DNA from 2 places in the Peptostreptococcus equinus genome. Region 1 is predicted to be linked to the other one. Evidence: riboswitches for the same ligand, from Rfam matches in the RefSeq annotation. Region 1 holds a riboswitch; the other holds the start of a gene.
The links. Region 1 has a riboswitch for FMN ahead of ribD (bifunctional diaminohydroxyphosphoribosylaminopyrimidine deaminase/5-amino-6-(5-phosphoribosylamino)uracil reductase RibD). Riboswitches for the same ligand answer to the same signal wherever they lie in the genome.

Region 1 (16,042 bases):
AGCATCTTCAACAGCTGTATCTCCACCACCATTTACAGCTACTACCTTATTCTTATAAAATCCACCATCACAAATTGCACAGTATCCTATACCTCTACCTGCAAGTTTATCTTCTTTATCTAAATTTAATTTTCTAGGTGTAGATCCCATAGATAAAATAACAGTTTTTGTAAAAATTTCATCACTTCCACATATAAGTTTCTTTACTCCGTCTTCCATTATTTCTATTGAATCTACTCCCTTGTAATCTATCTTTGCACCAAACTTTTTTGCATGTTCCAACATGGTATTAGATAGTTCAATTCCATTAGTATCAGGAAGTGCAGGATAATTCTCTATTTCATTTGTAGATACCATCTGCCCTCCATGGAAATTTTTTTCTAATATAAGTGTGTCTAGCTCAGCTCTACCACCATATAAAGCTGCAGTCATCCCTCCTGGACCACCACCGATTATTACTATATCATGTATTAATTTTTCGCTCATAACTTCCTCCTCATATATTTACATATTATATCTATGTAGTTATATATACCACATTTTACTTATATTACTCATATAATATTGTACTATCTATAGTTATTATAACAGCACAATATTAATTTTCATAGACTTTAAAATATGCAATTTTCTTAGAGGTAAACTAATCCATCTTTTTTATTTTTACTTGTACCACCTTCCATATGTTTAAACGATCCATTAACAAAACTTGCTCTTTGTATAGATTCCGTTCCATATTTATCTCTAATAGAATCAATAGCACTATATAGCTTTAATTCTTTTTGATTAAGTTTTTCATTACTTATAATGTCTAAAAAATTTATCTGATCTATTTGTTTATCAAAAATTTTACTAGTAGATACACCTATATGTCTTATTGGTCTTCCATCCCATAAATTATCAAATATAGAGCATGCACATTCATAAATAATAGTTATTGAATTAGTTCCAAACTCCATTTTTTTCTGCATACTATATCTTTTAAAATCTGTGTTTAAAAATTCTAAGCTCACCACTTTTGCTTTCATATCTTTGTGCCTTAGTCTAGCGCAGACAGTTTCTGCCAAGGATAATATTAAATGTTTTGCTGTTTTTCTATCTTCTATATCAAATGCTGTAGTCGTAGAATTACCTATAGATTTTTCTTTTGACCCTTTTTTCAAAAAATCATAACCGTCTAAACCATTTGCATGATTGTATATAATTTCTCCATGTTTATTAAAGTATTTTCGTAAAACAGATATGTTCATATTAGCCAATTCTCCTATATTTGTTATTCCTATATTTCTCAATTTCTTTGAGGTTTTCCTGCCTACAAAAAATAAATCTTCTATGGGTAAAGGCCATAGTTTTTTTTCTATTTCATTTTTAAATAAAGTGTGTGTTTTATTAGGTTTAGAAAAATCGCCTGCCATTTTCGCTAGTACCATATTTTCAGATATACCAATATTTATAGTGAATCCTAATTCTTCATATACCTTCTTTCTCATATTATCAGCACATATTACAGGATCGCCAAACAATCTTCCAGTACCTGTCATATCAATAAAAGCTTCATCTATAGAATATTGATATACATTAGGAGAGTATGTTCTTAACAATTGCATCAATTTTTTTGAGGATTCTATATATAAGTCAAAATCAGCAGCTATTACATATATATTAGGACATTTTTCCCTAGCTGTTTTTATAGATTCACCTGTTTTTATACCAAAAATTTTGGCCACTTCACTCTTTGCTAATACAATTCCACTCCTTTTATCCGGATTTCCAGATATAACAGATGCTACTTTTCTTATATCTAATGCTTTTTTATCACTTCTTAATCTTCTAGCTGCTTCCCAGCTAAGATATGCTGAATTAACATCTATATGAAAAAATACTTTATTGATCATAAAACCCTCCTTTTTCGAACATATGTTTGTTTTTTATTCTATCATATATTAATCTTTTAATCAATTTATTTATAAATAAAAGAGGAAGAACAAATTTGTTCTTCCTCTTTTATTATTTTTATTTATGCTTATTACCATAATGCTTTCCATTATTCCACTTCATATTTTCAATATTCCAATTTCCACTTTCAAAATCATCAATATAATACCTCTCTATATTTGTTCTTAGATCTCCTTTACCTCTGATTATTATATTGTCAGTATTTTCTTTACTAATGTTTTCTCTAATATAGCTATAAGCTTCAGATTCAGGTTTATTGTATAATGGTTTTTCTACTTCTAACCTTTCCGATTCCATATTATTTAAATCTGTATTTACAGTTTCTGATTGCTCTTCATATTGTCCCATTATTTCCACATCATCATTACTGCCTTCAAAGTATTCAAAATCTTCCAGAATAACTCTGACTATTTTATAGTCATCTTCATTTAATAGAATTTCAATACTTGGATTTTTAATAATAAAGTCATTATCTTCTGGCATAATAAATTTTTCATCACTAAAATTAGTATCACCATAATTTAAAGGAGTATTGTTTGATATTTTGCCATCATTTAATTTATTAACTTCTATATTATTCGATGAATAAAGTTTATCATAGTATCTTCCTTTATAATTTATTTTATATGTATTATTATATATTAAATTTTTAGAGTCATCTCTTAGATCTTTATCTATTATTACATTACCATACAGCTCCCTCTCAATTGATTTAAAAGGATACTTTTCTTTCTTTGATTGCTCACTTATTTGATACTTCATCATTTTTGCAAAGTTATTATTTACAATAGCCTTTACCGTAAATATTGATGATACTGTAATCACTAAAGTAGTCATCAGAATTATTACTTTTTTCATTTTTATTTTTCCTATTCAATAATAAAATTATTAACTAAATTTTATTATACCATATATATGACTCAAAAAATACATTATTAAAGCAATCGATTTGCTCCAAGGTTTTTAAACAAAAAAAACGACCTAGTTAAACTAGATCATCTTTTTTGTTTTTAGACTCTTGCTCTTTCGCAACAATACTACTATATTATATCATTTTATAGCTTTTTTTTAAAGTCTAAAAAGATTTATTTTTTTCCCGTAGAGCCTACACCACCTAATCTTTCCTGTGACTTTGGACAATCATCATCACTTATAAGGTATTTAGTAAATATCGCTTGTATTACTCTTTCTCCCGCCTGAATTACTACTTCTTGGTCAGTTAAATTTCTAAGTTTAAAACCAATATTACCATCATTACCTGGATTTGAATAATAGTCTGAATCTATTATTCCAGTGATATTTGCAAGTGCTAATCCTTTTTTCATACCAATCGAACTTCTTACATGTGTACACAAAACTTCATCTTCTTGCATATAAGATTTTATATCCGTAAAAATCACATCAGAACATTCTCTTGGACCTATTTTTATATCTACTGGCGTACAAATATCATATCCTGCGGATTTTGCCGTTCCTCTTTGAGGTAAATTTATTTGTAAATTTGGATGCTTTCTATGTTCTTCTGAAACTAATTCAAAACCTCTTATCTTCATAATGTTAAGCTTCCTTTACAGCTTCAGCTATTTCCTTGGCTAATTGTCTCAATGATTCTATATCATTATCTTCCATAGTTCCTTTTACATCTACCACAGTTGGCATTACTTGGAAATCTCCACCCTCTGAAGCGAAACGAGTTAATTCTTTTATTGCACCGCCACTCCATCCATGTGATCCAAATATACCTAATGCATGATTTTTCATCTTGTTCATTTCAAATGTATACAATAACTGATTCATAGTCGGATATACATCATTATTATAAGTACAACTTCCTAATATAAGTCCTTTGTACTTCCATGCTTCACTTAATATATAAGATACATTAGTTTTAGACACATCAAATACTCTTACATTTTTTATTCCTTCTTCTGCTATAAATCTTGCTAATTGATCTGCCATCTTTTCTGTATTTCCATACATTGTTCCATATGCTATTACTACACCCTCTTCATTAACTTGGTTAGCATATTTAACATATTCATCAATTATTCTCTGTGGATTTTTTCTCCATACTACACCATGTACTGGGCAAATAACCTTTATATCTAAAGCTTTCACTTTTTCTAGTGCTCTAGCAGCTTGCTTAGAATATTTTCCTACTATATTTGAATAATATCTTCTAAACTCATCTTCAAAAAATTCAAAATTCATTTCATCATCAAATACTGTACCATTTAAAGCACCAAATCCACCAAATATATCTTGTGAGAATAATACTTTTTCTGAAGTTTCATAAGAAACCATTGATTCTGGCCAATGTACCATAGGAGTATTCACAAATGTAAGTGTCTTCTTACCTAATTCTAAAGTATCTCCATCTTTTACTTCTAAAAAATTCTTTGGTTCAAAACCAAAGAAATCATTCATCATTGCTCTAGCCTTCTTGTTGGCTACAACTGTAACATTTGGATATATATCCATTATTGTCTTGAAGCAGCCTGAATGATCTGGCTCCATATGATGAACTACTAAATAATCAAGGTCTCTTTCTCCTAAATTATTTCTTAAAGTTTCAAGAAATCCGTCCACCTTAGTTATTTTTACTGTATCTAAAAGCGCTGTTTTTTCATCAGTTATTAAATATGAATTATACGCAACTCCCTCTGGTAATGGCCACATATTTTCAAATAAATTAGTATCTCTGTCATTTACACCCATATAGTATAAATCTTCTAATATCTCTACAGAAACTGTATTCATAAAATTCTCCCTTCATTGTTAGCTTTGATTTAAATCATTTTATCCTTTATAAACAAATTCATAAAATTCCTATTAAATATTATACAATAATTGCAATCTAGTGTCTACAATAGTATTTACAATTATTTTATATAATTTAAACAAAATGTCATCTTATTTTTTATACCCATTTATTTATATGATAATTATTAATATTTAATAAAGTGTATCCATTTTATCTAATTAAACTATAAACTTTCACCATATCTTAAAGCTCTTCTTAATTCTTGTATTTTTCTATCCATATCTTCTAATTCTATTAATTTATTTTTTTCATTTACCGAAGTATTTATAATATTTATGATTGCACCATTATTAATTACTATTCTCTTATCTGCTAATAGTGCAAGATTGGGATCATGAGTAGCTATTAGAACTATTTTATCTGATGAAATGAGTAAATCTAAGGCTTTTTTTCTATCAATTCCTGCATTTTCTATTTCATCTATTAAAACTATTGGTGAAGATGAAAGTATTGCAGTATCAGCAATCATCAAAGCTCTAGACTGACCTCCACTAAGAGCTGTAATTTGTGTATCTATTCTAAACTTTTCACCAGCTAATTTATTTGCTTCTTCTAATATTTTTTCTACGGTCTCTTCTATGTCTTCTACCATTCTACTTCTTGCATGTAATTCTAAAAATTCTTTTACTGATAAATCCATGACAAAATTCATATTTTGAGATAATTGGGCTACTAACTTATTATTAGATGAAAATCTCCATTTTTTATCTGGATATTGGTCGTTAATAAGTATTGTTCTTTTAGTGGGTGTATCATTTTGTGCGGTCCATTCAATATCTGCTAGTAGTCTAGATTTTCCTGACCCTGTCGGTCCTACTATAGCTATCATTTCGGATTTTTTTATGTCTAACCTTTCAAAACCTTCTGGATTCCCCAATTTATCTTGTCCAGGAAGTATTGTCAGTACATCTACAGAGTTTGAAACTTCTATACCTAAAAACGATTTCATTTGTCTAATATACTCTTGCAAATCTATTAAATTTTTATTTAAATCCAGAGCCATATCTTCAACCTCTTCCAAGGTAAAATGATCTAAAAATTCAATAAAAGTTTTATTTTCGTATCCACTAATATCTAATTTGTTTTCTTCAAAATACGATTCCACAAAAGGATACTTTTCTAAAAGCTCATTAATTTTTAGTATTTCAACTTCTTTCATTATCTATCCTCCAAATCCATTTTTCTAACATTTCCCATTTGAAATTGTTCTCCTATTCTAGTTTCTCCTAGACAGTAAGAACATAAAGCCGATGGCATAGGGAATCTTAATTTCATACCCTTTACACTATCAATTTCCTTTTCTTCGTCCATTAAAAGTGTACTTAGTTCATAAGTGCCTTGTCCTGTAAGCCCATTTACATGCATCGTTATTGCTGTAGGATTGACAGAGTTTACCTTTGAAGAAAATACTTCTCTTTCAGCTTGAGATACAATATCTCCCTTTGTAATCACCACAATATCTGCAGCCTTTAGCATAGGACCTATTTTTTTGGGTGTATTAATCCCTGATAGATTATCTATTACACAAACTCCTTTTATTTCCTTTATATAAGGAGAACATCTATTGCATAAACCCGCCGATTCTGTTATCAATAAGTCTAATTTATTATCAATACCCCATTTAACTACTTCTTCGATATTAGAAACAAAAAAATGATCTGGACAAAGTGCTCCAGATAAACCCTTTCTTACTGGTATTCCAGCCTTTTCATAAAGTATATCATCATCTGTATAAAGACAATCAAATTTTACTACTCCTACTTTTATATCTTGCCCTTTTAAAGCTTCTATTGTTTTTAATATTACACTTGTCTTTCCTGATGAAGGCGGTCCAGAAAATACTATAAGATTCATATTTATCCCTTTCTATATTCATATGTTATTGTGCTATTTCTCTATTAAATTTATTCTCAATTTCTCTAATTAGAGCTCCTATATCAGTTGAATGAATAAAGTCCCAACCTACCCATTTAAATTTTTTTTCCTTTTCTAAACCATTATCTACATATTTGTTAGTTGAAGGGAATTTTCCATTTGCTGAAAATATTTTTCCGACTTCTTTTGACATAAAAAAGTCTATTATCGGTTGTGCCTTTTCTTTATTTGATTTCTTTGACATCATAAATATTGGACTAATTACTGCCCCATCTTCTGGCCATACAGCTACAGTGTCTGTTCCTTGTATCATCTGAGTAAAGAAATACGGTATTATACTTACAGCTGGTTCTTTGTGTTTACCTGTACTTTTTGCTTTTACCATTTGTGCTGGATGAAGACTCTTCATATATGATCTTGCAAGATTCGAAATTCCCTCCATACCATATTCTTTATACAAACTTACTACTAATGCATTAAATAAATCCAGGTCTCCCATAGGTATGGCAACTGAATCTTCAAATTCTGGACTAAGTATATCTGTCCAGTTTTTTGGAAACTTTCTATTTCCTAACTCTTTTTTGTTTACTAAAAAAACAGCTGGCACAACACCTGTAATTAGATATTTTTTCTGTGGATCTCTAAGATCTAGATATTCATTAGAAAAATCCTTATTAAACTCATTTGTGGCCGCTTCAAATATATCATTCTCCATATACTGACCCATTAACTCTTTATCAAAGAATAAATCAAAGCCTGCTGACATCAAAACATCTGGTATCATATTAGGATTTCCAGTTTTTACTTGATCTTTTATCCAATCTAGACCTAAATTTGCTGATTGGAGTTCATATCCTATAGAATAGTCAAATTTGGATTTATTATCTTCTAACCAAAATTCAAAACTTTCTAGAAGAGGTATTCTAATTGGACAAGGTAGAACTCCTTCAACATTTATATCTGCTTTTTTATTTTTATTATCCTCTATTAATAGATTATCCACACTATTGCTTTGACTTTCTAAAAATGTTAGAAATCTTTTTTCATACAATTCAACATTCATTTTTTTCATCTTGAGTGCCGTAGAAAGATTGACTTTATTAGCCATTATTTCAAAAGACTTTCTATCTTTTAGATTTTCAAAACCATTTGAGATTAGAAAATCTAATGCTTTAGGATTTTTTCTATTATATCTGCTATTTTGTCATTTATTGAAAAATATTTATTCATCTTTTGCTCCTCTTTATTAATTTAATATATTATTTAAATTTGTGATTTTATTTTTTAACTTTTAATTTTAATGTTTTTTTTTAATTATATTCTTTATATAAAATTTATATATCTTGATATTATAATTTTTTAATTTTGCTTTATATAATATATATTATAATCTAAAGATGAAAAAATAAATTGCAAATGCAACAAAAAAAGAAAAAGACGGAATTTAATCCGTCTTTCAAAATAAATTTTTATTTATTTTTTGCTTTTTCAATTTTAGCATTTACATTAGCAAGAAATTTATCATTTTCTATAATAAATCTTTCATGAGTTCCTTCACCAATCAAATCTAGCTCGTCATAGCATGTAACCTTGAAGACCAATCTGGATCTATCTATTTCTACTAATTCACACTCACATCTTACATTCATACCTATTGGTGTAGCTGCCTTATGCTTAATATTTACGGAAATTCCAACAGTTCCTAGTCCATCTTCTAAATGTTTCTGTGCACAGAATTTACAAGTCATTTCCATAAGTCCAATCATAGATGGAGTCGAATATACATCTAATCCACCACTACCTACTGCAGCTGCTGTATTTGTATTATCTACCTTTGATTTTTCTTCGTGTTTTATGCCTACTTCTAACATTTTATTCCTCCTCATATGTTATATATTTTTTACTATTATTTTACAAACAATTATCAATCTCTTAATCATAAGTTTACCCCAAATACTATTTAATGTAAATGATAAATAGGAGGTTACTTATAGTCCCACTTGTGATAAAATAAAAACATAAAATAAAGATAATTATATGGAGGTCAGAAAATGATTTTATCAGGAAAGGAAATCCTAAAAAATATAGAAAATAAAAATATTATCATAGAGCCTTTTGATAAAAAAAATATAAATCCTAATAGCTACAATCTGACACTAGGAAACGAATTATTAGTCTATGAAAATGACGAGTTAGACATGAAAATTCTAAATAAAACTAAAAAAATCGTCATTCCTAAAGAAGGTCTTCTATTAGAACCAAATAAATTATATTTAGGTAGGACTAATGAATTTACTAGTACAAATAAATTCGTACCTATGTTAGAAGGTAGATCTTCAACGGGTAGACTAGGTTTATTTATACATGTTACGGCAGGATTTGGAGATATAGGCTTTGCTGGCTATTGGACGCTTGAGATATTCTGCGTTCAGCCTATAAGAATCTATCCAAATGTACAAATTTGCCAAATATATTATCATGATATACTTGGTGAATACGATCTTTATTCAAGTGGAAAATACCAGCATAACAAGGGTATACAACCTTCACTTATGTACAAGGATTTTGAAGAAAAAGAATAAATAAAATAAAAATCCCCAATTCTGATATCTACCCTTTTTACTGGACAAACCTGTAAGGAGGGTATTTTTATGAAATATAATTATGAATTCAAAAAATGAGTACATATATTATTACAATAATGAGCGAATTCAATACAAAACAAAATGGATACCCCCTACAAAATATAGGAAGCATCCAATGTTTCTAACTAATTAAATATTGTGTCCAGTTTATTGGATACACATCAACCTAGGGGAATTTGATTTTATTTACTATATGTTATTTATTAGATTAATCATTTCTATAGCCCCTACAGCTACATCATATCCTTTATTTCCAGCTTTTGTGCCCGCTCTTTCTATAGCCTGTTCAATATTTTCAGTAGTTACAACGCCAAACATTACTGGTATACCTGTATCCAAAGATACATGAGCAATTCCCTTTGAAACTTCACTACAAACATAGTCATAATGTGAAGTATTTCCACGTATTACAGCACCTAAGCAAATCACAGCATCATATTTTCCGCTTTTCGCCATTTTTGAGGCTACAAGTGGTATTTCAAATGCACCTGGTACCCAAGCTAAATCTATATTCTCATCTGCTACATCATGTCTTCTTAGTGCATCTAATGATCCATCTATCAACTTTGATGTAATAAACTCATTAAATCTTCCTGCTACAATACCAATTTTGGCTTCTTTTGCAACTAAATTACCTTCAAATACTTTCATTTTAATTCCTCCATTTATTTTTCAAATATTATATTATGTCAAACTTTCAATTATAGAGCCAGTATATGACCCATTTTTTCTTTTTTAGTATGTAGATAAAATTCATCATGCTCATTTGCCTGTATTTCAATTGGTACTCTTTCAATAATTTCCATACCGTAGTCAGATAGTTGATATACCTTATCTGGATTATTTGTAAGAAGCCTAAGTGTTTTTGCTCCCAAATCTTCCAAAATCTGAGCCCCTATAAAATATTCTCTTAAATCACCAGCAAATCCTAGAGCATGATTTGCTTCTAATGTATCCATTCCTTGATCTTGTAGGGCATATGCCTTTAATTTATTAACTAGACCTATTCCCCTTCCCTCTTGACGCATATATAATAATATTCCTCTTCCTTCTTTCTGTATTTGTTTCATAGCAGCTGCAAATTGTTCTCCACAATCACATCTACAAGAGCCAAATACATCTCCTGTCAAGCACTCTGAATGAACTCTACAAAGTAGGTTTTTACCATCACCTATATCCCCTTTTACGAGTGCAATATGATGTTCTCCATTTATTTTATTTATGTACACATGAGCCTTAAAATCTCCATATTTAGTAGGCATATTTACCACACTTGAACTTTCTACATGTTTTTCATTCTTTTTTCTATATTCTTGTAATTTTTTTATAGTTGTAAATTTTAAACCAAATTTCTTTGATAATTCTATAAGCTCTGGCGTTCTCATCATTGTTCCATCTTCTCTCATTATTTCACAACAAAGTCCAACTTCCTTTAGTCCAGCTAATCTCAGCAAATCAACTGTAGCTTCAGTATGACCATTTCTTTCTAATACTCCATTTTTTTTAGCTTTAAGTGGAAACATATGTCCTGGTCTACGAAAATCCTGTGCTTTTGCATTTTCATCTACACAAGCTCTAGCAGTATATCCCCTCTCCTCAGCAGATATACCTGTAGTAGTGTTTACATGGTCAATAGAAACTGTAAATGCTGTCTCATGATTATCTGTATTGGTAGTTACCATCTGCTGTAATCCTAATTTTTGACAATATTCTGCACTCATAGGCATACATATAAGACCTCTTCCTTCTACTGCCATCAATGTCACATTTTCAGTAGTGGCAAACTCAGCAGCACATATAAAATCGCCTTCATTTTCTCTATCCTCATCATCCGTTACCAACACACACCTACCTGCTTTTAAATCTTCTAAAACTTCTTTTACACTGTTAAATTCAAACATTTTTTCCTCCTATTAAAAACCATTTTTTAGTAAAAATTCCATATTTATATTTGATTTATTATTTAAGTTTTGATTTTTTATACTCTCCATTGCATCTACTTGAAAATTTAATAATTTTTCTATATATTTTCCTATTGAGTCATTTTCCAAATTTACCTTATCTCCTACTTTTCTATGGTTTAAAGTAGTATATGTAGATGTATGAGGTATAATAGAAACGCTAAAATTATCCTCTTCAAGCTTTGCTACAGTAAGGCTTATACCATCTATAGTGATTGACCCTTTTAAGATAATATACTTCATTATCTGCTTTTGAGTTTCTATCTGATACCATATTGCATTATCGTCTTTTTTTATAGATTTTATTATTCCTAATCCATCTATATGACCGGATACAATGTGTCCTCCAAATCTTCCTCCTAATTGCATAGCCCTTTCTAGATTTACTTTTGAACCTATAGATATATTAGCCAAGGATGATCTATCCATTGTTTCATGCATTATATCGACTTGAAATTCATCTTTTATAAATTTTGTAACTGTTAAACATACACCATTTACTGCTATAGAGTCACCTAATTTTACATCTTCTAACACTGTTTTTGCTCCTATGTATAAAATCTGTGATTTAGGTCCTTTTTGTATATTTCTAATAGTTCCTATTTCCTCAATTATTCCTGTAAACATCCAAAAACCTCGCTTTCTAACAATATATCATCACCTAAAATAGTAATTTCAGGTCTAGATAAATTAAATGCTTTATTTGGATTTTCTATACCACTTCCTCCAACTGGACTCTTAGCATTTAAACCTCCAAAAATTTTATTTCCTATATATATTTGAACTTTATCTACTATATTAGAATTTAGAGCAGACCAATTTAATCCTGAACCACCCTCTATCACAATAGAATCTATTCCCATCTTGCCTAGTTCGACAATTAGAGATTTTAAATTTATTGAATCTCCATCATTTGTTTGTTGTAATATTTGGCATCCATACTCTTCTAATTCCTTTATTTTTTTAACATCCTTAGATTTTGTGACTATAATTGTCTTGTAATCATTGGACGTTTTAACTATATTTGATTTTATTGGAATCCTTAAATTAGAATCACAAATTATTCTAATAGGATGTACAGGATCTTCGCATCTGCAGTTAAGAGTGGGATCATCTGACAAAACTGTTCCAATTCCAACCATTATGGCCATATACTTTTTCCTATCTTCATGTACTTTATTTCTTGCTATTTTACCTGTTATCCACTGAGATTTTCCACTATAACAAGCGATTTTACCATCCATAGTCATAGCATACTTTAAAATAATATATGGCTTTTCCTTATTTATATAATTAAAAAATACTTGATTTAATTTATTGCATTCATCTTCCAACACACCACATACCACTTCTATACCAGCATTTTCTAAAAGTTTAACTCCTTTACCTGCTACTAGTAAATTAGGATCCAATGACCCTATTACCACTTTTTTTATTCCACTTTCAATTATTACATCAGTACATGGCGGTGTTTTTCCATGATGGCAACAAGGTTCTAAATTTACGTAAATAGTTGCTCCTTCTAAAGATACTTTGGCACTATTTATAGCTTCTCTCTCCGCATGATATTCACCAAATCCTTTATGGTACCCACAAGATAATATTTCTGAATCTCTAACTATTACAGCACCTACTAAAGGATTTGGATTTACCTTTCCTATTCCTTTTTTTGCTAAGTCTATAGCCATATTCATATAATATTCGTCCAATATTTACACCTCCATATAAAAAAGCCCTGAATTAAATTCAGGGCTTGATAATGCGAAATTTCTCAAATAAATATAGTAAAATAAAAACTGAAATGTATAAAACATTTCAGAGCAAATAAACTATATAATACTACTTCTTCTTTCATCCAGACTTTACTGTCGGCTTTGGAATCTAACCAAATCTGCTTTCGCTCGCGGGCTTTACCGCCGGTAGGGAATTTCACCCTGCCCTGAAGAATAATCTATTAAATTAAGTTCATTTTAGCATAGCAAAAAAACGTTGTCAATAAATTGTTTTTATTTTAATTTACACAATATAAAATTCTACATTTTATTGTATATTTATGTGTCTTGACACTAATTAAAAACATATGTTATACTCTAGTAAAATAAGCAAAGGAGAAAAGAACGTTGAAATACGATTATTTACAAACTTTGAAAAAAGAAAAGGATGCAGTCATTTTAGCACATTACTATGTTGATGAAGAAATTCAAAAACTATCAGATTATGTGGGTGACTCATTTTTTTTGGCCCAATTAGCTACAAAATTAGAAAATCCCATTATTGTAATGGCTGGTGTAAACTTTATGGGCGAAAGTATCAAAATACTGAATCCAGATAAAAAAGTTTACCTAGTAGATCCAAAAGCTGATTGTCCTATGGCTAGAATGGCAGATATAAAGGCTATAGAAAATATAAGAAAAGAATATGATGATATAGCTATTGTTTCATATATTAATTCTACTGCTGAGATAAAGGCACACTGCGATGTTTGTGTAACCTCTTCAAATGCAGTAAATATTGTGAAAAAGCTAAAAGAAAAGAATATATTCTTCTTACCTGATAAAAACTTAGGTGCATATATAGCAGAATTTGTACCTGAAAAAAATATAATTTTAAATGATGGATACTGCCCTGTTCACAATAAAATAAGTCCTCAGCAAATATGGGAATACAGAAAAAAATACAAAGATATATATGTTCTCGCTCATCCTGAATGTCAAAAATCTGTTCTTGACTTAGCAGATTATATTGGTAGTACAAAAGGAATTATAGAAAAAGTAAACGAACTTGACTCAAAAGATTTTCTTATTGTCACTGAAGAAGGTATCAAGTCTGAATTGAAGAAAAGATACCCTGATAAAAAATTCCATTTCTTAGAGGATTTTACATGTAAAGATATGAAAATGCTAACAGTTGAAAAATTAATAGACTGTATAGAAAAAGATAATAATGAAGTATTTGTAGATGAAAAAATTGCTAAGTTGGCAATTAAACCACTCAATATGATGATGAAACTAGGTGAATAAAATTGAAAATATTGGAATATGATGTAGTAGTAATAGGCTCTGGAGTTGCTGGAAGCATAAGTGCCTTAGAGCTAGACGGAAATAAAAAAGTAGCACTAATCACAAAAAAGAAACTCAAAGACTGCAATTCATATTTAGCACAAGGTGGCATTTGTACAATGCGAGATGACTATGACAAAGATGATTTTATAAATGACACCCTAAAAGCTGGACATAATAAAAATAAATTAGAAGCCGTAAAAGTTATGGTTGAGGAATCAAGAGACGCCATAAATAGCCTAATAAATTATGGTGTAGATTTCAATAAAGAAGAAAATGGACACTTGGCTTATACAAAAGAAGGTGGTCACAATAAGGCAAGAATTGCTTTTTGCCAAGATCAAACTGGCAAATGGATTATGGAATCACTAATTCAAAGATTAGCTGAAAGAGAAAATATTCATATATATGAACAATGTACATGTCATGACATTATTGTTCAAGATTCAAAGTGCATAGGCGCTTACTGTACTTTACATTTAGAAGATTTAGCTTTTATAAGTTCAAAAACAATATTGGCAACTGGTGGTTTGGGCGGTGTATATAAAAACACTACTAACTTCAAACATATACAAGGAGATTCCATAGCTATAGCTCTAAAAAATAATATAAAACTAAAGGATATTTCTTATATACAAATTCATCCAACAGCTTTTTATGAAGACAATGACGACAGAAGATTTTTGATTTCTGAATCTGTAAGAGGTGAAGGTGCTCTATTATTTAATCATAATAAAAAAAGATTTATTGATGAGCTTCAGCCAAGAGACATAGTATCAAAAGCAATACTAAATCAAATGGATAGTGAAAAAGTTGGTTATGAATGGCTTGATATGACTTATGTAGAACAAGATATAAAAGTAAGGTTTCCCAATATATATAACTATGTAAAAAATACTGGTATTGATCCTAAAAAAGACTTAGTCCCTATTGTACCAGCCCAACACTATACAATGGGTGGTATAGATGTTGATTTATATGGAAAAACTTCTATGAAAAATTTATATGCTGTTGGTGAAACAGCTTGTACAGGTGTACACGGAAAAAATAGGCTCGCTAGTAATTCTCTACTTGAAAGTGTAGTATATGGAAAAAGAGTTGCCCTAGATATCAATAAATCTGTATTAGAGAAATATTATCTAAATTTAAATAAATTCAAAAAAGAGAAATTAAATTATGATATTTCCAGCAAATACATTAAGGAGACTATAAAAAATGATAGATTATTGCATGCCTAATAATTTTTTAATTGATAAGCACATAAAAAAATCTTTGGCAGAAGACATAACAAATGAGGATATCTCTACAAACTCTATATATAAAAATGGAGAAAATGCTACGATAGACCTTATAGCTAAAGACAATGGTATAATAGCTGGAATTGATATATTTAAAAGAGTATTTGAAATAATTGATTCGAATATATCCTTTAATATAAAAAAATTTGACGGAGACTCAGTTAAAAAATCAGATCTTATTTTAACTATCACTGGTGACGTCAAAACTATATTGATGGGAGAAAGAGTCGCACTAAATTATCTTCAACATTTAAGTGGTATAGCTACTACTACAAATAATATAATAAAAAAATTAAATGACCCTAATATAAAAATACTAGATACAAGAAAAACTACTCCCAGTATGAGAATTTTTGAAAAATACGCTGTAAAAATTGGCGGTGGATATAATCATAGATACAATTTATCAGATATGATTATGCTC
Region 2 (16,042 bases), 530 kb from region 1:
GGTCATACTAGAAAATTATAGGTTGCTTTTTACTTAATGCCGATGGTTCTTGCCATCGGCATTGTTTTGTCATATTGTTTATCAAGGCAAAGAAATAAATTTTTATATGTGGTATAATAGTTGAATAAAAAAGTTGATAGGGGTGAATTTGATGATAAATATTCAGGAATATAAAGCTGAATACGAAATTATCCAAATCAAAGTAGAGAAGCTAGGTGTTTCTCTTTGACTTGGATAGTCTAAAAATAAGAAAAAAAGAGATAGAAAAACAGCTAGAAGAACAAGATTTTTGGAACGATAGCGAAAAAGCAAATTCTATTTTGCAAGAAAATAAAAATATAAATAATAAAATTGAAGAGTTTGATATGATACAAACTATGGTATCTGATATGGAAATATTGATAGAAATGTCTGAAGAAGTAGAGGATACAGAAGAAGAATGTATGATAGAAGATCAATTAAAAGATACAATAGTAAAAACAAAGGAACAAATAGAAGAGATAACAATAAACATGCTATTTTCTGGACAATATGATTCTAATAATGCCATCGTATCTATAAATTCTGGAACTGGTGGATTAGATGCTCAAGACTGGGCTCAAATGCTTCTTAGAATGTATATTAGATGGTCAGAGGCTAGAGGATTGACAGTAAAACTCCTTGATTTAATATCAGATCCAGCTGCGGGTATAAAAACTGCTACTTTACTAATAAAAGGTGAAAATGCCTATGGATATTTAAAGTCTGAAAAAGGTGTTCATAGATTGGTGAGGATGTCTCCATTCGACTCTTCTGGAAAAAGGCATACATCTTTTGCGTCAATTGACGTAGTACCGGAATTGGATGATGATACAGAGATAGAAATAAATCAAAGCGATATAAAGATTGATACTTATAGAGCATCAGGAGCAGGTGGACAACATGTAAATACAACTGATTCAGCAGTTAGAATTACACATATACCAACTGGTGTAGTAGTTCAATGCCAAAATGAAAGAAGTCAGAGAATGAATAGAGAAGTTGCTATGAAAATGCTGATGGCAAAATTAGTTCACATTAAAGAAGAAGAAAATAAAGAAAAAATAGAAGATATTCAGGGAAAATACACACAAATTACTTGGGGTAGCCAGATAAGATCTTATGTCTTCCAACCATACAAACTGGTAAAAGATCATAGGACAAATGCTGAAAATACTAATTTAGATGCTGTCATGGATGGGAAATTAGATAATTTCATGTATGAATATTTGAAACAAAATATAAATAAAGAAAATGAAAATAATAAAAAATGATTTATAGTTAGGGGAAAGTATGGATATAAAGGGAATTTTGATAAAAGAAATGTCATTGAGACCAAAGCAGGTTGAAAATGCAATAAATCTAATAGATGAAGGCAATACTATACCATTTATTGCTAGATATAGAAAAGAGCTTACCGGTGAAATGACAGATGTTCAACTAAGAGAATTTAACGAAAGACTTATATATCTTAGGAATATGGAAGCTAGAAAAGAAGATGTTATTAGATTGATAGCTGAACAAGAGAAGCTTAGTGATGAAATTGAAAAAGCTGTTGAAAAGGCAATGACTTTGCAAGAAGTGGAAGATATTTATGCTCCTTTTAAGCAAAAAAAGAGAACTAGAGCTACAATAGCCAAAGAAAGAGGTTTAGAACCTTTGGCAAATATGATATTACTTAGTAAGAATTTAAATATAGAGAAAGAAGCTAAGCCATTTATAGATCCAGAAAAAAATATAGATAATGCTCAAATAGCAATAGCAGGAGCCAAAGATATACTGGCTGAAATAATGAGTGATGATGCTGATATACGTAAGATAATCAGAGAAGAAGCATTAAAAAGAGGGATAGTGGAGTCTAATGCAAAGACTGAAGAGGACTCAGTATATAAAATGTACTATGAGTTTTCAGAGAGAGTAAGAGAAATATTGCCTCATAGGGTATTAGCTATAAATAGAGGGGAAAAAGAAGATATACTTTCTGTAAAAATCAAAATTGATGATAGTGATATGATAGAAAAAATTTCTAAAAAATATATGAATCAACAAAATGTAGGCAACGAAGATATAATTAAAGAAATAGCTATGGATGCCTATAAGAGATTGATTTTTCCATCAATAGAAAGAGAAATCAGAAATCATCTTAGTGAAATAGCACAAGAAAGGGCAATAAAAGTATTTGGTCAAAATTTAAATGGTTTATTACTGCAGGCCCCTATAAAAGATGTCGTAGTGATGGGGTTTGATCCAGCGTATAGGACAGGGTGTAAAATTGCAGTAGTTGATAAAAATGGTAAGCTTTTAGATTTTACGACAGTATATCCAACCAAGCCACAAAAAAAAGTAAAGGAAGCAAAAGAAGAATTAAAAAAACTAATAGAAAAATATAAAGTAGATATAATTTCTATAGGTAATGGTACGGCTTCAAGAGAATCAGAACAATTTGTAGCTCAAATGATTTCAGAAATTGATAGAGAAATAAACTATGTAATAGTAAATGAAGCAGGTGCGTCAGTATATTCAGCCTCAAAGCTTGCAAATGAAGAACATCCAGATATAAACGTATCTATTAGGGGTGCGATTTCAATAGCTAGAAGATTGCAGGATCCTCTTGCAGAATTAGTAAAGATTGATCCTAAAAGCATTGGTGTGGGTCAATATCAACATGATGTAAATGAAAAAAGACTTACTGAAGTATTAGATGGTGTAGTAGAAGGAACTGTAAATAGTATAGGTGTAGATGTAAATACGGCGTCATATTCTCTATTGGAGCATGTAGCAGGTATTTCAAATAGTGTAGCTAAAAATATTGTGTTATACAGGGATGAAAATGGAGAATTTGAAAATATTAATCAGCTAAAAAAAGTAAAAAGACTTGGGCCTGCTGCATTTAAACAAGCTGCTGGTTTTATAAGAATAACAAATGCATCAAATCCTCTTGACAATACAGGAGTTCATCCAGAAAGCTATGAAGTCTGTGATAAATTGCTTAAAAAATTAGATTATACTTATGACGATTTGTATTTAGGAAAACTAACTGATATCGATAGAAGGGTTAAGTTAATTGGATTTGATAAATTGGCTGATGAATTGGAAGTTGGTATTGCAACTCTTAGAGACATAATTGATGAAATAAAAAAACCAGGAAGAGATATAAGAGATGGTGGTATAAAGCCAATTCTTAGAAAAGATGTAATGTCTATTGAAGACTTAGAGGAAGGTATGGAACTGTCTGGAACAGTAAGAAATGTAGTTGATTTTGGTGCATTTATAGACATAGGTATAAAGAATGATGGTCTAGTTCATATTTCCAAAATATCAAATAAAAGAGTGAAAAATCCATCAGATTTATTAACTGTAGGAGATATTGTAAAAGTCAAAGTTATAGGTATAGACCTCAATAAAGGTAAGGTTTCACTATCTATGAAAGATGTTAAAAATATTTAATATTTCAAAATTACTCAAATAGATTAGTTAGACTAAAAGTATAAAAAGTGCTAAGAATATTCACTAAATTTAAACGGTAAATATTTGACAAATCCATAAAAATTTAATATAATTAAATTACAAATTAAAATTAATCTTCGGGGGTGGGTGAAAGTCCCTACCGGCGGTAATAGCCCGCGAGCGTAAGCTGATTTGGTGAAATTCCAAAGCCGACAGTAAAGTCTGGATGTGAGAAGAATTATTTAGAATTAATAATTGTTACTACTGTCCTGAAGTCTTTAGCTTCAGGACTTTTTTCCCTCGAAAAAAAAGGAGACAATTATGGAAAATATTAGTGAAAAAAATGGAAGACAAACTTTTGTCGCAGGAAACCAAAAAAGAAATCTCAGTACTAATGTATTGGTAAAAGTAGCTTTATTATCAGCTATATCATTCGTATTAATGTTTATAGAAATGCCAATACCTATATTTCCAAGCTTTTTAAAGATAGATATATCAGATATACCTGCTTTAGTAGCTGGACTTGCCTTAGGACCTATAGCAGGTTTTATGGTAGAATTTATAAAAAACTTACTGCATTTGATTACATCTACACAAACTGGTGGTGTAGGAGAGCTTGCCAATGTAATAGTAGGAGGTTCATTTGTAGTTACTAGCTCTATGATTTATAGAAAAAACAGAGATGCTAAATCGTACATTAAAGCATTTTTAGCAGCAACAATAGTGATGACTTTGGTAGGATCAATAGTAAATTACTTCTTCTTGCTACCATTTTACGGTCAACTTATGGGTATGGATGCAATAATTGGTATGGGTAAGGCAGTAAATCCAAAAGTAAATGATTTGTTATCATTTGTACTTTGGTTTATAGCACCTTTTAATTTATTAAAAGGATTGATATTGTCGATATTATCAGTTCCGTTTTTTAAAAAATTGGATAATATATTGAAATCAAAATAAAAAATAAGTAAGAAAAAATTTTTATAAAATAAATAAAAAAGAAAAATAATTTTTAAATGATAAGTTAGGCATAGTATATTGCCTAACTTATTTTTTTATTATGCAAATAATTAAAATATTAATTAATAGGGAAAATGTTTTTTAATTCAAAAAAGTGTGTTAATATATTATATAGAGTTATGTAAATAAAAAATAAAACATATATTTTCTAAGGAGTGTAAAAGATGATCAATAAGGAATATTTTATTAATCTAGCAAAAGAAAAATCAGGAGATAAGTTACAGACAGTTGCAGTTGCAGCTCCACATGACGACTCTACTCTACAAGCATTGAGAAATGCAATCGATATGGGATTCGCTAAAGCTATATTAGTTGGTGATGAAAATCTTATAAAGAAAGCAGCTAAAGAAGGTAATGTGAACATAGACGATATGGAAATCGTACATGCCGAAGATCTTCCAGATGCAGCACAAAAGGCAGTAGAACAGGTTAATTCTGGTAAAGCAAGCTTAGTAATGAAGGGATTATTAGATACTTCAATAATATTAAAGGCTGTTGTAAAGAAAGAAAACAATCTTAGAACAGGTAAGACTCTAAGTTATGTTGGTATATTATTCAAAGAAGGATTTGATAAATACTTCTTAACTTCTGATGGAGCTATGCTTATAGCACCTACTGTGGAACAGAAGAAGGGTATAATAGAAAATGCAGTGGAAGTAGCACATGCTCTTGGGAATAAAGAACCAAAAGTAGCAATGATTTGTGCTAAAGAAAAATATTATGATAAAATGCCTGCTACAGTAGATGCTACTGAACTTCAGAAAATGAACCAGTCAGGAGAAATAAAAGGATGTATAGTAAGTGGACCACTTCAGATGGACAATGCTGTAGATGCACATGCAGTGGAAGTAAAAGGAATAGATGATCCAGTAGCAGGAAAAGCTGATATACTTATAGTACCAGCTATAGAAGCAGGTAATGTATTACTTAAAACAGCTAAGTACTTAGGTGGATGGACTTTCGGTGGAGTAATAGTTGGAGCCAAAGTCCCTGTAGTTGTTTGCTCAAGATCTGATGGTGAAGATGCTAAATTAGTTTCTATAGCAACAGCTTGTATGATGGCAGCTGAAGCAGAAAATAAATAATAAAAAATTGATACTTTTATAAACAAACCGCGCTTAAAATTAAGGGCGGTTTGTTGTAGTAGTAAATATTTATAATGGCTATCGATATCAATAAGATAAATTTAATTTGGGGGAAATTATGAATAAAAAGAAAATATTAGTACTACTAATAGCTTTTACAATGTCGTTTACACCTATAGTTCCAACTTATACATATATAAATGAACCTGCACTAGCCGAAAATTCAGAAGAAGATTTTGTATTTGATTCAAATACTGGTGCTATTATTGCTTACAAAGGAAAAGAAACAAATGTAATTATACCAGAAACAATAGGAGGGCATGCAGTAAAAAGAATTGGATCAAAGGCATTTTATACTACAGCCACTAATGGTGTAACAAAAATATCGTCACTACAACTAAATGAAGGACTAGAAGTAATTGAAAAACAAGCTTTTGGAATGCAGAACTCTTTAATTGATGTTAAATTTCCATCTACATTAAAAGAAATTCAAGAGGGTGCTTTTATTAAAACAGGTATCAAAGCTTTAAATTTAAATGAAGGTTTAGAAAAAATTTCAACCTTATCTTTTAGTAATTGTGCCAACCTAGAAAGTGTAAAAATGGCCAGTAGCATCAAAGAAATAGGAGGAAAAGCATTTTTAAACTGTCCTTTGTTAAATAGTCAAATAGATTTTGGGCAAAATTTTGGTGTCTTATCAGCTAATGTATTCGATAAAACGCAAGTAAGCAACTTTGCTATATCAAATCAAGGAGTTCCAATAAAATTTATTGAAAAATCAATACCTACGACATTAAATGAAATAAATATACCTTATGAACGTGAAACAAAAATGTATTTACTTGCTCCAGTTTCAAATGCTTTAAATATAAATTTAGGAGAAATAAATGTTCCTGCTTCTACTAGCAAACAAGAGCTTATAAAAATATTGAACAAAAAAGTTATGTTAAAGGGTGTATATAATGAACATGAGACAGGAATTACATGGAATGTAGATAATTTTAATGGTAAAACAGTAGAAATTTCAGGTAAATTTTCAGAATATAAAGATAATGTTTTAAGTGATCAAGATGCGGCTAATGGATTTATATCTAATTTAAATATAAAAATTAAGGCTGTAGTTGATGAAAAATCTGTTTCATGGAATCAAGATGATTTTACATATTCAACTTTACAGGAAAAGATGATTAAAGGGATGACATATTATGCGGTTACAGGATTTTCTCCTCAAGGATTAAGTAAATTTGAAAACTATAAGGATGTTGTGATACCAGATTTTAATGAAGTTGAAGAAAATGGAGTGAAAATAAAGAAGCCTATAACAGGAATAGGACCCAGTGCTTTTAGTGATAAGGGGATAAATTCGATAAAATTGCCAAGTATGAAAGAGGATTTTAAGGATTTTTATATAGGTGTTGCAGCATTTAAAAACAATAATATCAGTGAATTAAACATAAATAAAGGTGTAAAAATAATCGACTCGTATGCTTTTCAAAATAATAAAATAAGTAAGATTAATTTACCTTCTACAATTGTCAAAGTTGGAAATAGAGCATTTTCCAAAAACAGTATAGACGAATTAATGATTTCTGATGATGTGGTGCAACTACAGTTGGATAATTATAGTTTTGAAGACAATCATATCAAGAGCGTGAATATACCTTATAACATATTTAAAATTCAAGGCTATGTATTCGCACGTAATACAGGTATGGAAAAAATACCAGCAGGTCAGCTTCAGCCTGGAGATGAAAATAGCGGAACTGTATTTATGTATACTAGAAATCCTAATCATATAGAGTCTAGTGTATACACAGCCGAGAGTAAATATCAAAAATTTATTTTACCAACAAACATAGTAGATAGAAGCAAACTTTTTCAAACTATTAATACAGCAAATACTAAAATCGCTAGCAACTATGAAAAAAATTCTTTTGATGAATTTAATTCTAATTTAAGTAAGGCGAAAGCTGTATTCTCTAATTTTGATGCAAATCAAAATCAAATAGATGAGGCAGATAACATGCTAAGTGAATCGATGAAAAAACTTGTAAGTATAGGTGCTGATAAAAACGAGTTAAAAGAATTGTACAATAAAATATCATCAATAAACCCAAGTTTATTAAATGAGGATTCAACTAGTAAAATCAAAGCTGAAATTATTAGTACTCAATCAATTATAAACAATGATAAAGTAAGTCAAACAGAAGTAGATAATAAAGTGGCACAATTAAAAGATTTACTTTCTAATCTGGAGTATAGTGAATTAGCTAAATGGAACCCAAGTGATTTTGTATATGATGGAAATAAAATATTGGGATATTCAAACACAGGTAGGGAAAAATATTTAGTAAATAAAAATTTAGTTATTCCAGAAAAAACAGACAAAGGACAAATAATAGAGGAGATAGGAGAGAGTGCTTTTCAAACTGCAGAGGGAATTAAATATCCTTTAGACAATATAATTTCACCAAATGGATTAAAAAGCATAGCGATGCATAAGTCTATAAAAATAATAGGCGAAAATGCCTTTAAGGATAATTCTATAGAAAATATTGACCTCCATGAAGGCATTGAGGAAATAGGTAGCGGGGCTTTTCATGGTAATAAATTAAAAGAAGTTATATTGCCCGAAAGTATCAATAAACTAGGTATTGCTGTATTCGCACTTAATACAGAAAATATAAAAATAAAACTACCAAATAGATTAAAAGAAGTTCCAGACGGGTTATTTTCAATGAATACTAATGACTCGTTCAATAAAATAGAGTTGCCAAAAGGTTTAGAGAAGATAGGAAAATCTGCATTCTTAGGTATAAGAATTAATACTTTAGAGATACCTTCAACAATAAAAGAGATAGGACCAAGAGCTTTTCAGGCTAATAGATTAGAAAGTCTAGAAATACCAGCGAATATAAAAGTTATTTCTGAAAATACATTTGAGCAAAATCCAAAATGGAAGAGATTAAAGGAATTGAAGTTAAATGAAGGCGTTGAAGAAATAAGAGCCAATGCATTTTCAAATTCTCTTTTAAAAGAAACAAAAATACCACTATCATTGAAAAAATTAGATACGGATTCTTTTTATAAAAAGCAAGATGGAAAAACAGTAGGTGATGATCAACCTGTAAAATTAATAACTAATAATCCTAAGCATAAAGAATTATTTTCTAATAGTAAGTATCATTTTATAGAATTGCAAATGTTAGATGTATACATAGGTGGTACCATAGAAAAACCAGATGATTATGTGAGTGTAAACTTCAAAGTTCCCGAAAATGCAAGTACAAATGATCCTACTACATATTATGTAAAAAAAGGTACTCCAGTGAAATTAGAAATCCCACAGTTAAAGCTTGCAAAGGGATATAAGTTTGATAAGTGGTCAATAGATACTACTACCATTAGACAATATGATGAAGATACTGATATAAATGCCAATATAATAAAAAATAATGGTAAAAAAATAAAAAGAATTTCTGGAGATAATAGATATCTTACATCTATAGAAGTAAGTAAATATAATTATCCTAATGGAAGCAAAAAAGTTGTAATAGCTAGTGGGAAAACAGAAGTAGATGCTTTAGTTGCTAGCACATTAGCAAGTTATTTAGATGCACCAATTTTATTAGCTGATTCCAATATAAATAAGGATTTGTTAAATGAAATAAAAAGATTAAAGGCAGAAGATGTATACATTTGTGGTGGTTATAATGTGCTTAATGCTGGAATAGAAAACAAACTGAAGAAAGAATCTTACAAAGTAAATAGATTAGCAGGATCAGATAGGTATACAACAGCAGAAAAAATATATGAAAAATTAATAGAATTAGGACTAAAGTCTGATGAAATAATTTTGACAAGTGGAGAAGCATATGCGGATGCATTAGCGGCGGGAACTTTGTCAGCTAAGAATAAGACTCCAATACTTTTAGCAAAGAAGAATTATGTTACAGATAAAACTGAAAAAATAATCAATTCTAAAAAAGAGCTTACTATAATTGGTGGGTATAAAAGGATATCAAATGAATTCAAATTCAAAGTTAAAACTAATAGAATTGCTGGAAGTAATAGGTTTGAAACAGCGAAACTAGTAGGAGACAAAGCTTATCCTCAAAGTGATAGTATTGTGTTAGTATCTGGAAAAGAAGCATATTTTGTGGATGCACTTGTTGCTTCAGGTTTATCTTTAAAATTAAAAGGGCCTATTATTTTAACAGAAAAAGAGACTATACCTAAAGTAATAGAAGAAAAAATTAATAATATAGAAAAAGTTTTTATAGTAGGGGGAGAAAGTGCAATATCAAAAGATTTAATTAAATAAATATAAAATAAAAAACATCTAAATACTTAGATGTTTTTTATTTTTGGATTTTAAAAGCTAGGAATATTGAAAAATCAATGATATAATATATACTAGTGAATTAGGTCATTTTACATTAATTTGTAATTGATATAAATAATATAAGTATAAAATATAAATATAGTGGGTTAATTATAGTACTTATATTATAGATAAATAGAATCGGGAGGTAATATGAAAAAAATATTTCTGAAAAATGAAGATTCTACTATAAAACTCGGACAAAAAATAGCTAAGCTTTTATTTGAAGGTGCTATTTTATGCTTAAATGGTGACTTAGGTGCCGGAAAAACTTGCATGACAAGAAGTATTGCTCATAGTTTAGGTATAGAAGAGGACATCACAAGTCCAACTTTTACAATAATAAATGAATATGAAGAAGGAAGATTAAAGCTTTATCACTTTGATGTATATAGAATAGGTGAAAGTGTAGAAATGTATGATATAGGCTTTGAAGATTATATAAACTCTAATGGCGTATGTATAATCGAATGGTCAAATATTATAGAAGATATATTGCCAAAAGAGAGGTTAGAACTTTATATTTCTTATTGTGAAGAGGGAAGAGAAGTAGAGTTTAAGGCATATGGATTAAAATATGAAAAACTTGTAGAGGAGTTGTTAAAAAATGAAAATATTGAGCTTCGATAGTTCTACAAAAGCAGCTAGTATAGCTCTTCAGATTGATGATGTTCTAGTTGGTGAGATAATAATAAACGATAAAAGAACACATTCACAAAAATTAATGCCAATGTTAGATAGTTTGCTGGATTTGGCTGATACAAAAATAGATGAAATTGATTTAATTGGTGTATGTATAGGACCAGGATCATTTACAGGTATTAGAATTGCCCTTGCTACAGTAAAGGCTATAAGCCATGTAAAGGATATTCCTATCATTGCTGTTAATTCCTTAGAAACACTTGCACAGAATGTTGTAAATACAGATAAGATAATAGTTCCTATATTAGATGCACAGGCCGATAATGTGTATGCAGCTATCTACAAGGCTGAAAAAAATGAACTAGAGAAAGTAGTTGATATCGATGTGATATCAATAGATGATTTATTGGACTCTATAAGGCAAAATGATAGTAATTTTATTTTATTAGGAGAGGGCACAATAAAGCATAAAGAAAAATTAAAAACAGACAATATAGAAATTGTGGATACTGATAAAAATATTTCAAAGGCATCTAGTATATGTGTATTGGCAAAGAAAAAATATGAAAAAAATATAGATATAAAAAATGCTTATGATTTAGAAGCTTTATATATTAGAAAATCACAGGCAGAAATACAATATGAGGAAAAAATAAAAAGAAATGAAGTATAGAAATATGAAATCAGATGATATAAATGGAGTACATGAAGTTGAAGTATCTTGCTTTTCTGATCCATGGTCCTTATCTGCATTTAAAGATGAGTTGAAAAATAAATTGGCTAGATATATTGTAGCTGAAAATGAGGATGGTAAAATAGTAGCCTATATAGGAGCTTGGTATATTTTGGATGAAGCTCACATAACTAATGTAGCTGTTCATAAAGATTTTAGAGGTCAGAAAATAGGTGATGAAATGATGTGTAAGTTTATAGAAAAGTGCGAAAGAGATAGGCTTGCATCAATAACATTAGAGGTGAGAAAATCAAATATTGTTGCACAAAACTTATATAAAAAGTATGGTTTTTTAAATGGTGGCTTAAGGAAAGAGTATTATGGTGACAATAAAGAAGATGCCCTAATAATGTGGAAACAACTTAGAGAGGTGTTTTAATTGAATAATATAGATAATATTACTGAAGTCTTTAATAATAAAGACTTAGAAAAAATTGAAAAAAAATCTAATGATGAAAAAATCAAAATTAATGAAGATGACATTATTACTTTGGCAATAGAAAGTAGTTGTGATGAAACAGCTTGCGCTATTTTAAAAAATGGAAGAGAGGTTCTTTCTAATGTGATTTCTACTCAAATAGAAACACATAAAAAATTTGGTGGTGTGGTTCCTGAAGTAGCATCAAGAAAACATGTAGAAAATATTGATATAGTAGTGCAAGAAGCTTTAGATAGAGCAGGTATAGGATTTGAAGATATTAGTCACATAGCAGTTACATATGGACCAGGTTTGGTAGGAGCATTGCTAGTAGGCTTATCATATGCAAAAGCTCTTGCCTTTACCTTAAAGATACCTCTTGTTGGTGTAAATCACATAGAAGGTCATTTATCAGCAAATTATATTGAACATAAAAGTTTAAAGCCACCATTCATTACTTTAATAGTATCTGGTGGTCATACGCACTTAGTTGAAGTAAAGGACTATGGAGATTATGAGATAATAGGAAAGACCAAGGATGATGCATCAGGTGAAGCTTTTGACAAAATAGCAAGAGCCATGAATCTTGGCTATCCAGGTGGGCCTATTGTAGATAGAATGGCGAAAAATGGAAATCCTAATGCAATAGATTTTCCAAGAGCATGCTTAAATGATCCTGGCTATGATTTTTCATTTAGCGGGTTAAAATCTTCAGTATTGAATTACTTAAACTCAATGAAAATGAAAAATTTAGATATAGTAGAAGAGGATGTATGTGCATCTTTCCAAAATGCTGTAGTGGATGTCCTTAGTCAAAAAACTATAAGGGCAGCTCTTGATAAGAAATATAGCACTGTGGCTTTATCTGGTGGAGTAGCAGCAAATTCAGCTCTTAGATATAAGTTCGAACAAATATGTAAGGATAACAATTTGGAGCTTAGATATCCACCTTTAGTTTTATGTACAGATAATGCAGCTATGATAGGCTGTGCTGGTTATTATAGGTATATAAATGGAAGAAGAGATGGTATGGAATTAAATGCAATACCTAATTTAAAGATAAACCAATATTAGATATATATAAACAGAGAAAAATAAAGATAATTGATAGGAGGACAACTTATGATAATGTTATCATGTAACAAGCTCACAAAAAGCTTTGGAGTTGAAACCATACTTGAAGATATATCTTTTTCAATAAGAGAGTCGGATAAGGTCGGTATTGTCGGTATTAATGGTACTGGAAAAACGACCTTATTTAAAATTATAACAGGAATATACGGGTATGATAAGGGAGATATTTTTACTTCAAAGGACTGTAAAATAGGTTATTTGGAGCAAAATACTAACTTTGTATCTGATAAAACTGTTTATGAAGAAATATTATCGGTTTTTTCAGATTTAATTAGTGCCGAGGAAGAACTTAGAAATATTGAAAAAGAAATTGCAGATAAATCGTCTGATTCTAGTGTATCATCAAGTGATCTGGAAAAATTGATGGATTTGTATGGTAAAAAATATGAAGATTTTGAAGAAAATAACGGATATGGATATAAAAGTGAAGTAGTAGGTACTTTAAGAGGGCTAGGATTCTCAGATGAAGATTTTGAAAAGCAAATAAATGTCTTATCTGGGGGAGAGAAAACTAGGGTTTTGTTAGGAAAGTTGCTTCTTAGTAAGCCATCTTTATTAATGCTAGATGAACCGACTAACCATTTAGATGCAGATGCTGTAGAATGGCTAGAGGGATTTTTAAGAGCATATAATGGAACTATAATGATTATTTCACATGATAGATATTTTTTAGATCAATCTGTTAATAGAATATTTGAAATATCTAATAAAAGGCTAAAAGCATATGATGGGAATTATAGTGATTACCAAAGAAAAGCAAAAATAGAAAAAGAAATCGCTATGAAAAATTTTGAAAATCAACAAAGAGAAATTAAAAAGCAAGAAGAATCTATTGAAAGATTAAAATCATATGGCAGAGAAAAACATGTAAAAAGAGCAAGAAGTAAAGAAAAAATGCTGAATAAGGTTGAAAGACTTGAAAAGCCCGTTGAAATAAAATCTAAGGCAAAATTTTCTTTTAAATCAGTATCTCAAAGTGGTAAAGATGTACTACAAGTAGAAGATGTGAGCAAAGAAATAGAAGATAGAACCTTATTTAAAGGTGTTAATTTTAATATTTATAGGGGAGAAAAAGTAGCACTAATAGGTCCTAATGGCATAGGAAAGTCAACTCTATTTAAGATAATAATGGGAGAAAATAAGAAATCTTCAGGAGATGTAAAACTGGGAGCCAATGTAGAGATTGCGTATTTTCATCAGGAACAAACTAGTTTAAATTTAAATAATACTATTATAGATGAAATATGGAATGACCATACTACTATGACACAAACAGAAGTAAGAAACCTATTAGGAGCATTTTTGTTCCAAGATGAAGATGTATTTAAGGAGATAAAATCGCTAAGTGGTGGCGAAAGAGCTAGAATAGCTATCTTAAAATTAATCTTATCAGATTCAAATTTTCTACTTTTGGATGAGCCTACTAACCACTTGGATATAGACTCAAAAGAAGTTCTAGAAGAGGCTCTATTAGAGTATGATGGAACAATTTTTACCATATCTCATGATAGATATTTTCTTAACACAGTTGTCGATAAAATCTTATTGCTGACAAAGGATGGAATAATAGAATATTTAGGAAATTATGATTACTATCAAAGTAAGAAATTGCAAGCTTTTGAGATGGATCAGATGGCTACAGAACAAGGGCAAGAAGCAAAGACTAAAACTCAGATAAAAGAAGAAAAAAAACGTGAAAAAGAGTTGAAATTGCAACAAAATAAAGAGAAAAAGAAGATTAAAGACTTAGAAAATGACATTTCGCTTGTGGAAAAACAGATAAATGGACTTGAAATTATGCTTTGTCAAGAAGAGATATATAATGACTTAAATAAGCTAAAAGAGGTCAATCTAGAGAAATCTGACCTCGAAAAAAAACTAGAAAAACTTTACGAAAAATGGGAAAAAATAGCTGAATAAAAAAATGTTTTAAATTTATCGAAAATGAGGTATAATGAAATAAGTAACATAGTTTTTAATATTAATTATACTGAAATTTATTTTTATATAATGCAACTTTTGATAAGTATATATTTTTTACTATGTAATAAAATATACATGGAGGGATTCTAATGGGAAATAAGAATATTTCGATGGCTGTAATCAGAAGATTACCAAAATATTATAGATACTTAGCAGACTTGCTTGCAAAAGACATACAGAGAATTTCATCAAAAGAACTAAGTGAAATAATAGGATTCACAGCTTCACAAATTAGACAGGATTTGAATAACTTCGGTGGTTTTGGCCAACAAGGATATGGATACAATGTTGAAGCTCTACATAGAGAAATAGCTAAGATATTAGGACTTGATAAAAAATACAAAGCAATTTTAGTAGGCTCAGGTAATTTGGGTCAAGCACTTACTAATTACTCTGGTTTTAAAAATGCTGGTTTTGATATAATGGCAGTTTTTGATGCAAATCCAAGGATGATAGGTTTAAAGATTAGAGATTATGAAATAATGGATTCTGATTTAATTGAATCGTTTGTAAGCGAAAATAATGTAGAAATTGCTATACTTTGTATACCGAAAGAAGGAGCTCAACAGGTAGCAGATAGACTAGTTAAGAGCGGTATAAAAGGTATATGGAATTTTGCTCCAGTTGATTTAGATGTGCCATCAAGTGTAATCGTTGAGAGTGTAAATTTAACTGAAAGTTTATTTACCCTTTCATATCTAATGAAAGACGGAGAAGAGGCATAATAAATACATATATTGTATGTGAAAAGTATTATCAATTATGATTGGAGTTATCTTATATTTGTTTTACTGTAAAAATAAAAGATTGATAGTATTAAAGCTTTGAAAAACAAAGAAAAAAATATGCTTTTTTTTCTTAAAATCAATTGCAAAAGAATAGGTCATCTGTTATAATGAATTTGATGATAAATATATTTAAATTTGGAGGTAATAACAATGGCTTATGTAATTAAAGATTCTTGTATTAGTTGTGGCGCTTGTGCTGCTGAATGTCCAGTATCATGTATATCTGAAGGTGACGGAATCTACGTTATCGATGGATCTGCTTGTATAGACTGTGGATCATGTGCAGGTGTTTGTCCAGTGGATGCACCTCAGCCAGAATAATAATAAGATAATATTCGAGAATTTTACCCTATACATTAAATGTATAGGGTTTTTTCTTATGTAGTTTAC

Region 2: it holds a riboswitch for FMN, as region 1 does, so the genes downstream of both, O0R46_RS08700 (ECF transporter S component) here and ribD (bifunctional diaminohydroxyphosphoribosylaminopyrimidine deaminase/5-amino-6-(5-phosphoribosylamino)uracil reductase RibD) in region 1, are expected to answer to the same signal.

The regions. Positions count from the first base shown of each region.
Region 1 is NZ_CP114052.1:265,553-281,594, reverse strand. Features, by position in the region: gene trxB (thioredoxin-disulfide reductase) at 1-486, opposite strand, end outside; gene O0R46_RS01515 (DNA polymerase Y family protein) at 633-1,895, opposite strand; gene O0R46_RS01510 (hypothetical protein) at 2,014-2,814, opposite strand; gene O0R46_RS01505 (dCTP deaminase/dUTPase family protein) at 3,042-3,509, opposite strand; gene O0R46_RS01500 (FprA family A-type flavoprotein) at 3,514-4,716, opposite strand; gene O0R46_RS01495 (ATP-binding cassette domain-containing protein) at 4,944-5,939, opposite strand; gene O0R46_RS01490 (GTP-binding protein) at 5,939-6,634, opposite strand; gene O0R46_RS01485 (ABC transporter substrate-binding protein) at 6,660-7,727, opposite strand; gene O0R46_RS01480 (thioesterase family protein) at 8,125-8,526, opposite strand; gene dcd (dCTP deaminase) at 8,707-9,237, shown strand; gene O0R46_RS10205 (IS3 family transposase) at 9,320-9,433, shown strand; gene ribH (6,7-dimethyl-8-ribityllumazine synthase) at 9,490-9,951, opposite strand; gene O0R46_RS01465 (bifunctional 3,4-dihydroxy-2-butanone-4-phosphate synthase/GTP cyclohydrolase II) at 10,002-11,201, opposite strand; gene O0R46_RS01460 (riboflavin synthase) at 11,214-11,888, opposite strand; gene ribD (bifunctional diaminohydroxyphosphoribosylaminopyrimidine deaminase/5-amino-6-(5-phosphoribosylamino)uracil reductase RibD) at 11,873-12,970, opposite strand; FMN riboswitch at 13,101-13,212, opposite strand; gene nadA (quinolinate synthase NadA) at 13,406-14,281, shown strand; gene O0R46_RS01445 (L-aspartate oxidase) at 14,284-15,558, shown strand; gene nadC (carboxylating nicotinate-nucleotide diphosphorylase) at 15,536-16,042, shown strand, end outside.
Region 2 is NZ_CP114052.1:1,727,848-1,743,889, reverse strand. Features, by position in the region: one part of gene prfB (peptide chain release factor 2) at 152-220, shown strand; one part of gene prfB (peptide chain release factor 2) at 222-1,292, shown strand; gene O0R46_RS08705 (Tex family protein) at 1,312-3,465, shown strand; FMN riboswitch at 3,595-3,707, shown strand; gene O0R46_RS08700 (ECF transporter S component) at 3,787-4,425, shown strand; gene O0R46_RS08695 (bifunctional enoyl-CoA hydratase/phosphate acetyltransferase) at 4,650-5,570, shown strand; gene O0R46_RS08690 (leucine-rich repeat protein) at 5,689-9,894, shown strand; gene tsaE (tRNA (adenosine(37)-N6)-threonylcarbamoyltransferase complex ATPase subunit type 1 TsaE) at 10,108-10,584, shown strand; gene tsaB (tRNA (adenosine(37)-N6)-threonylcarbamoyltransferase complex dimerization subunit type 1 TsaB) at 10,562-11,269, shown strand; gene rimI (ribosomal protein S18-alanine N-acetyltransferase) at 11,259-11,708, shown strand; gene tsaD (tRNA (adenosine(37)-N6)-threonylcarbamoyltransferase complex transferase subunit TsaD) at 11,796-12,821, shown strand; gene abc-f (ribosomal protection-like ABC-F family protein) at 12,870-14,801, shown strand; gene O0R46_RS08660 (redox-sensing transcriptional repressor Rex) at 14,954-15,589, shown strand; gene O0R46_RS08655 (DUF362 domain-containing protein) at 15,803-15,973, shown strand.